Regions from separate parts of the Saccharothrix australiensis genome, predicted to be linked through region 2. Evidence: riboswitches for the same ligand, from Rfam matches in the RefSeq annotation. Region 2 holds a riboswitch; the other holds the start of a gene.

Evidence for each region. Region 2 has a riboswitch for cobalamin ahead of cobN (cobaltochelatase subunit CobN). Riboswitches for the same ligand answer to the same signal wherever they lie in the genome.
Region 1: it holds a riboswitch for cobalamin, as region 2 does, so the genes downstream of both, C8E97_RS18445 (prenyltransferase/squalene oxidase repeat-containing protein) here and cobN (cobaltochelatase subunit CobN) in region 2, are expected to answer to the same signal.

The regions. Positions count from the first base shown of each region.
Region 1 covers NZ_RBXO01000001.1:4,276,694-4,280,266, reverse strand. Annotated here, with positions in the region: gene C8E97_RS18450 (hypothetical protein) at 1-22, opposite strand, end outside; gene C8E97_RS18445 (prenyltransferase/squalene oxidase repeat-containing protein) at 19-1,308, opposite strand; cobalamin riboswitch at 1,399-1,537, opposite strand; gene C8E97_RS18440 (cytochrome P450) at 1,615-2,880, shown strand; gene C8E97_RS18435 (DMT family transporter) at 3,127-3,573, shown strand, end outside.
Region 2 covers NZ_RBXO01000001.1:2,776,235-2,779,807, forward strand. Annotated here, with positions in the region: gene C8E97_RS12885 (precorrin-8X methylmutase) at 1-486, opposite strand, end outside; gene C8E97_RS12890 (hypothetical protein) at 483-1,490, opposite strand; cobalamin riboswitch at 1,498-1,631, shown strand; gene cobN (cobaltochelatase subunit CobN) at 1,668-3,573, shown strand, end outside.

The DNA.
Region 1 (3,573 bases), 1.5 Mb from region 2:
ACCAGAGCTTGCGGATCGTCACTGCTCCTCCTTCACCGTCGTGTACCGCTTGCGCCCCAACGCCATCGCCAGCGCACCGGCCAGCACCAGCAGCACGCCGAGCAGCAGCGCCGGACCGGTGGCGACGCCGGTGCGGGCCAGCTCACCGGCGGAGCCGGCGGCCGGCGCGGCGGGCGTGGTGTCCGAAGTGGACGGAGCGGGCTCTTCCGTCGTCGTGGTGGTCGTCGTGGTCGTCGTGGTGGTGGTCGTGCAGTCGAGCACGGGCGCGGCGGGCTTGTCGCCCGCCGAGGAGATCTCCGCGAGGCCCACCCCGGACAGGCCCAGGACGGCCTGCGTGGTGGCGCGGACGGCGTTGCCCGGCTTGAAGCCGGCGCCGTCGTAGGCGATCGCGCCCGCCGTCCGGTCGTCGCCGCACCCGACCTGGAGGCCGGTGAGGTGGGCGACGGCCCGGTCCGCGGCGGCGGTGCGCCCGCCCACGCGCAGCGCCTGCGCGGCCAGCCCGGTGCTGTTGGCGTTGCTCGTGGTCCCCTGGTCGCCGGGCAGCCCGTTGTCGCGGAACCCGCCGTCGTCCGCCTGCTGGGTCACCAGCCAGTCCAGGCCCTCGGTGGCGGTGGCGGTGCGGCCCGCGGCGAGCAGCGCCTGCACGGCCATCGCGGTGGCGTCGACCTGCGACGTGCAGGTCGGCTGCTCGAACTTCAGCGGGAACCCGCCGTCCGGGCAGGCGCTGTTCGCCAGGAAGTCCACGGCCACGCCCGGCGCGGCGTCGTGCCGCTCCAGGGCGATCACCGCGATGGACTGCGTGAAGCTGTTGGTGTAGTCGGTCGGGGGCGTCGTCCGGTCGGTGAACCGGCCGGACGGTGCCTGCAGGGCGGTCAGCCCGGCGATCAGGTCGACGCCGCCGAAGTCCGTCGGGTCCCCGCCCTGGGCCAGGACGGCGAGCGCGAGCTTGGCGTGCGCGCCGGCGTACCGGGAGCCCTGGTCGTCGGTGACGTAGCCGCCGATGACCTCGGGCTTCCCGAGCCACGCGAGCGCCTTGCGCGCGTTGTCCTGCGCGACGCCCGCCGCGTCGAACGCGAGCAGCGCGTCGATGGTCAGGCCCTGGTCGGGGTAGGTGTCCGTCCCGATGACGGTCTCGAACCGCTCGCCGTCGACCAGTTGCCGGGCCAGCCAGCCGGCGGCGGCCGCCACGGGCTCCCGAGTGGTGACGGGCTCGGTGGTGACGGGCTCGGCGGCGGCGGGCGCGGCGGCGAGGACCGGCGCTGCGACGAGGGCGGACAGTGCGAGTGCTGCGGTCCGTCTCAACGGCATGGTGCGGCCTTTCCGGGCGCGAGGGGCGCGGACCCCGGACAGCCGTCGCCGACCTCCCCCGGACTCCGCACCGTGGACCTCGACGGTGTCAGGAGCTGTGCACGCACGGCGGGTGTTCGGGCTCGTCCACGTGGGACCTACCGTTGCGGGTCAGCGCCGGATTCCGACCGGCTTCCCCCGTTTCATGCGCGATTGCCGATCGTCTGTCACCGGCCACGCGCTGTCAATCCGCCTGTGGCGCGATGCTGTTCGCTCGTACGTACGGTTACCGTCGTTCGAATCAACCTGGGGAAGAGGGGTGTTGGGATGGCGACTCTGGCGTCTGTGCGCGACGGATTGGTGGCGTGGGTCGCACGGCGTTCGGTGACGCGGTGGGTCATGGGCAGGATCGGTTCGAGGGCGTTGTCGCTGCTCCCGGACCGTGCGCTGGTCCCGTTGAAGCGGGATGGGGTCGTGCCGGCCGCCGAGTTGGGGCGGATGAGCGAGGCCGGCCCGGTGCACCGGTTGCCGGTGCCGTTCGGCGTGCGCGTGTGGTTGGTCACGGGCCAGGCCGAGGCGAGGAAAGTGCTTTCCGACACAGAAGCGTTCAGTAATGATTACGCGCGGCTCGGCGCGGCGGTCGGGCGGATCGAGCAGACCCCCGGTGGTCTCGGGTTCGCCGACCCGCCGGACCACACGCGCCTGCGCAAGCTGCTGACGCCGGAGTTCACCATGCGCCGGATGTCGCGCCTGGTGCCGCGCATCGACGAGATCGTCACCGAGCGCCTGGACGCGATGGCCGCCGTCGACGGACCGGTGGACCTGGTGAAGGAGTTCGCGCTGCCGATCCCCTCGCTGACGATCTGCGAGCTGCTCGGCGTGCCCTACGAGGACCGCGCCCGGTTCCAGGAGCTGGCGGCGGCGCGGTTCGACCTGTTCGGCGGCGCGAACTCGGCGCTGGGCGCGATCTCCGAGTCGCTGAAGTACATGGAGAAGATCGTCCGCAAGGAGCGCCGCTCGCCCGGTGACGGCCTGCTCGGCATGATCATCCGCGAGCACGGCGACGCGGTCGGCGACGAGGAGCTGGCCGGCCTGGCCGACGGTGTCCTGACCGGGGGGTTCGACACCACCGCGAGCATGCTGGCGCTGGGCGCGATCGTCCTGATCACCGACCCGGCGGCGCGGTCGGCGATGCGCGACGACGACCAGGCCGTCGCGCCGCTGGTCGAGGAGCTGCTGCGCCACCTCAGCGTCGTGCAGGTGGCGTTCCCCCGGTTCGCCAAGCACGACCTGGAGATCGGCGGCGCGCGGATCGCCGAGGGCGACGTGGTCGTGGTGTCGCTGAGCGCCGCGAACCGGGAGGGCCTGGACCGGCTCGACTTCGACGCGGCGCGCAAGGTCTCGCAGCACCTGGCGTTCGGGTACGGCGCGCACCGGTGCGTCGGCGCGGAACTGGCGCGGATGGAGCTGCGGGCCGCCTACCCGGCGCTGCTGCGGCGGTTCCCGAACCTGCGGCTCGCCGACGAACGGCCGACGTTCCGGACGGCGTCGATCGTGCACGGCGTGGACTCGCTGATGGTGCACACGCGCTGACCGGCGCGCGACGCCGGCCCGCCCGCCGGGGAGGCCCGCCGACACGACTCGGCGCGCCTCCCCGGCGCGTGGGCGGGGGAGCGGAGCGTCCCCGGTGCGCCCGGTGGGCACCGGGTCGTCAGGGCGCGGCCCCGGTGCGCCCGGCGGGGAAGCGGAGTCGCCGGCTTCCGATCATTAAGTAGCGCTTAACGCGGTCCCACCGGTCTTAACTTTTCTTGAAGCCCGTCCTGCGGCACCGTGGACACCATGACGACCCGATCAGCGGCGCGGATGGGAGTGCTGGCGCTCCTGTGGGGCTCGGGCTTCCTGTGGATCAAGCTCGCGCTGACGGGGCTGACGCCCGCCCAGATCGCGGTGGTCCGCTGCGCCCTGGGCGCGGCCGTCCTGCTGGGCCTGGCGGCCGTCCACCGCCAGCGGCTGCCGCGCGACCGGGCGACCTGGGCGCGCCTCGTCGTCGCGGCGCTGTTCTGCAACGCGCTCCCGTTCCTGCTGTTCGGCATCGGCGAGCAGACCGTGGACTCCGGGGTCGCCGGCGTCCTCAACGCCACCACCCCGCTGTGGGCGCTGCTGATCGGCCTGCTGCTGGGCGCCGAGCGCGGCCTGACCCCCGTCCGGGTCGGCGGGCTCGTCCTCGGGTTCGTCGGCGTGCTGGTGATCTTCGCGCCGTGGCGGCAACACGGCCTCCTGAGCTGG
Region 2 (3,573 bases):
GACCGGGATGCCCAGCACGGCCGCCGGCTTCGGCGCGCCCGCCGCGACGAGGTCGAGCAGGTGGAACAGCGCGGTCGGCGCGTTGCCGATGGCGACCACCGCGCCGCCGAGCCGGTCGCCCCACAGCTCCAGCGCGGCGGCGCTGCGGGTGTTGCCCAGCTCGGCCGCCAGCGCGGGCACGCGCGGGTCGCCCAGCGCGCACAGCACCTCGTTGTCCGCGGGCAGCCTGCGCCGGGTGACGCCCGAGGCGACCATCTGCGCGTCGCACAGGATCGGCGCGCCGGCCAGCAGCGCCTCCCGCGCGGCGGACACGACGCCGGGCGAGTACGCGAGGTCGCGGACCAGGTCGACCATGCCGCAGGCGTGGATCATCCGCACGGCGACCCGCGCGACGTCCGCCGGCAGCCCGGTCAGGTCCGCCTCGGCGCGGATGGTGGCGAACGAGCGGCGGTAGATCTCCGCGCCGTCCTTGATGTAGCTGGTCACCTGATCTCCTCGTACCCGTCGCCGGTCGCGACGAACTCCACCACGTCGCCCGCCGGGCGACCACACCGCCGCGCGCAGCCCGACCAGTGCACCGGGCCGGTGTGCGGCGTGCCGATCCACCTCGCCGCGTCCGCCCGGACGTCCGCGAGCGACTTCGCGCAGCCGGGCCGCCCGGTGCACGCGCTGACCCCGTGCCACGGCGAGCCGGGGTCGGTGAACAGGCCGGACGTGTCCGCGCCCGCCGGCACCACCAGGCTCCGCCACGGCGTGAGCCGCACCGGCACGCCCGCGAGCAGCCGCGCGTCGAGCCTGCCCAGCGGCACGCCCGCCACCACCCGGTCGCCGACCGGGCCCGGTGCGACCGGGATCACAGCCGGGGCAACGGCATCCGGTCCTGGCACGCCCAGGGCGGCCGTGATCTTCCGCACACCGCCGTCCACTTCGGACAGCCGCCACGCGGTGCCGCGCGACCGCTGGAACAGCCGCGCGGCCTCGACCACGGCGGCCACCGGGTCCGCCACGCGGAGCCCGCTGTCCCGGCCGGCCAGGAACAACGCGTCGCCGACGAGCCCGACGTCACCGCCCAGGCCGCTCACCGCCGCACCCACCGTGACCAGGAAGCGGCCCGGCAGGTCGGCCAGTTCGGGAACCCGACACAGCGCCCGGTCGAGCGCGTCGACCAGGTCCTGGTTGTCCTCCAGCGGCGCGGCGACGATGTTGCGCACCCGCTCGTGGGTCAGCGAGGGCAGCAGCCCGGCGTCGCGCAGTCGCGCGCCCAGCTCGTGCTCCGCGCCCGGTGCCAGGCCCCTGATCTGCACGTTCGCCCGCGAGGTCAGTTCGAGCCACCCGTCGCCGAGGTCCAGCGCGGCGCTGCGCAGCGCGTCGAACCGGTCCGCCGACAGGGTGCCGCCGGGCACCCGGACGCGGGCCAGCCCGCCGTCGGCGGCCCGGTGCACGTCGACCGCGCCGGGGCAGGCGTCGGGGCGTTCACGGTCCTGGGGCATGGGCTGGATGCTAACGGCCCGTTAGGGTGAGATCCGAACGGCGAAGCAACAGGAGGAAGCCGGTGCGAATCCGGCGCGGTCCCGCCACTGTCACCGGGTGCGAGCCCGGAAGTCAGGAACTCCGCCCGCCGTCCCCTACGACCTGGGGCGAGGACCCCCGAGGGATGGAGCCCGCACGTGATCCTGCTGTTGTCGACCTCCGACACCGACCTGCTGTCCGCCCGTTCCAGCGGCGCCGACTTCCGGCTGGGCAACCCCGCCCGGCTCGCCGCGGACGACCTGCCCGACCTGCTGGAGGGCGTCGACCTGGTGGTCGTGCGCATCCTGGGCGGGCGGCGGATGTGGGAGGAGGGGCTGGACCTGCTGCTGGCCGGTCCCCGTCCGGTGGTGGTGCTGGGCGGTGAGCAGAACCCCGACGCGCCGCTGATGGAGCTGTCGACGGTGCCGGGCGGCGTCTGCGCGGAGGCGCACGCCTACCTGGCGCACGGCGGTCCGGCGAACCTCGCCGAGCTGCATAAGTTCCTGTCGGACACGGTCCTGCTGACCGGCTTCGGGTTCGCGCCCCCGCGGCCCGCGCCGACGTGGGGCGTCCTGGAACGCCCGGCGCGGGCCGACCGGTCCGACGCCACCCGCGCGGACGGCGGCCGTTCCGGCGACGACCGCACCACCGACAGCGACACCACCGACAGCGACACCACCGGGAGCGCCACCACCGGCGGTCGCACCGCGGGCGGCTCCGACCGCGGTGAAGGCCCCGTGATCGCCGTCCTGTACTACCGGGCGCACCACGTCGCCGGCAACACCGCGTTCGTGCACGCCCTGTGCGACGCGATCGAGGCCAAGGGCGGGCGTCCGCTGCCGGTGTACTGCGCGTCGCTGCGCACGGCGGAGCCGGAACTGCTCGCCGAGCTGGCCAAGGCCGACGCGCTGGTCGTGACCGTGCTGGCGGCGGGCGGCACGAACCCCGCCACCGCCTCGGCGGGCGGCGACGACGACGCGTGGGACGTGGGCGCGCTCGCCGCGCTCGACATCCCGATCCTGCAAGGGCTCTGCCTCACCAGCAGCCGCGCGGCGTGGGACGAGAACGACGACGGCCTCTCCCCGCTGGACACCGCGACGCAGGTCGCGATCCCCGAGTTCGACGGCCGCATCATCACGGTCCCGTTCTCCTTCAAGGAGATCGACGAGGACGGGCTCACGGTCTACGTGGCCGACCCGGAACGCGCGCTGCGCGTCGCCGGCATCGCCGTCCGGCACGGCAGGCTGCGGCACATCCCGCCCGCCGAGCGCCGGGTCGCGGTGATGCTCTCGGCGTACCCGACCAAGCACTCCCGCATCGGCAACGCGGTCGGCCTGGACACCCCCGCCAGCGTCGTGCGGCTGCTCAAGGCCCTGCGGGACAACGGTTACGACATCGGCGACGACCTGCCCGGCGTGGCGAACCTGGACGGTGACGCCCTGATCCACGCGCTGATCGCGGCGGGCGGCCAGGACGCCGACTGGCTGACCGAGGAGCAGCTCCAGGGCAACCCCGTCCGCCTGCCCGCCGCCCGGTACCGCGAGTGGTACCGGACGCTGCCCGAGGACGCCCGCGCCGACATGGAGCAGCACTGGGGCGAGGCTCCCGGCGAGCTGTTCGTGGACCGCTCGAAGGACCCCGACGGCGAGATCGTGCTGGCCGCGCTGCGGTCGGGCAACGTCGTCGTGATGGTCCAGCCGCCGCGCGGCTTCGGTGAGAACCCGATCGCGATCTACCACGACCCCGACCTGCCGCCGAGCCACCACTACCTGGCCGCGTACCGGTGGCTGGAGGCCGAGTTCGGCGCGGACGCCGTGGTGCACGTCGGCAAGCACGGCAACCTGGAGTGGCTGCCCGGCAAGACGGTCGGCATGTCGGCGGGCTGCGGCCCGGACGCGGCGCTGGGCGACCTGCCGCTGATCTACCCGTTCCTGGTCAACGATCCGGGCGAGGGCACGCAGGCCAAGCGCCGCGCGCACGCCACCCTGGTCGACCACCTGGTGCCGCCGATGGCCCGCGCCGACAGCTACGGCGACATCGCGCGCCTGGAGCAGCTGCTGGACG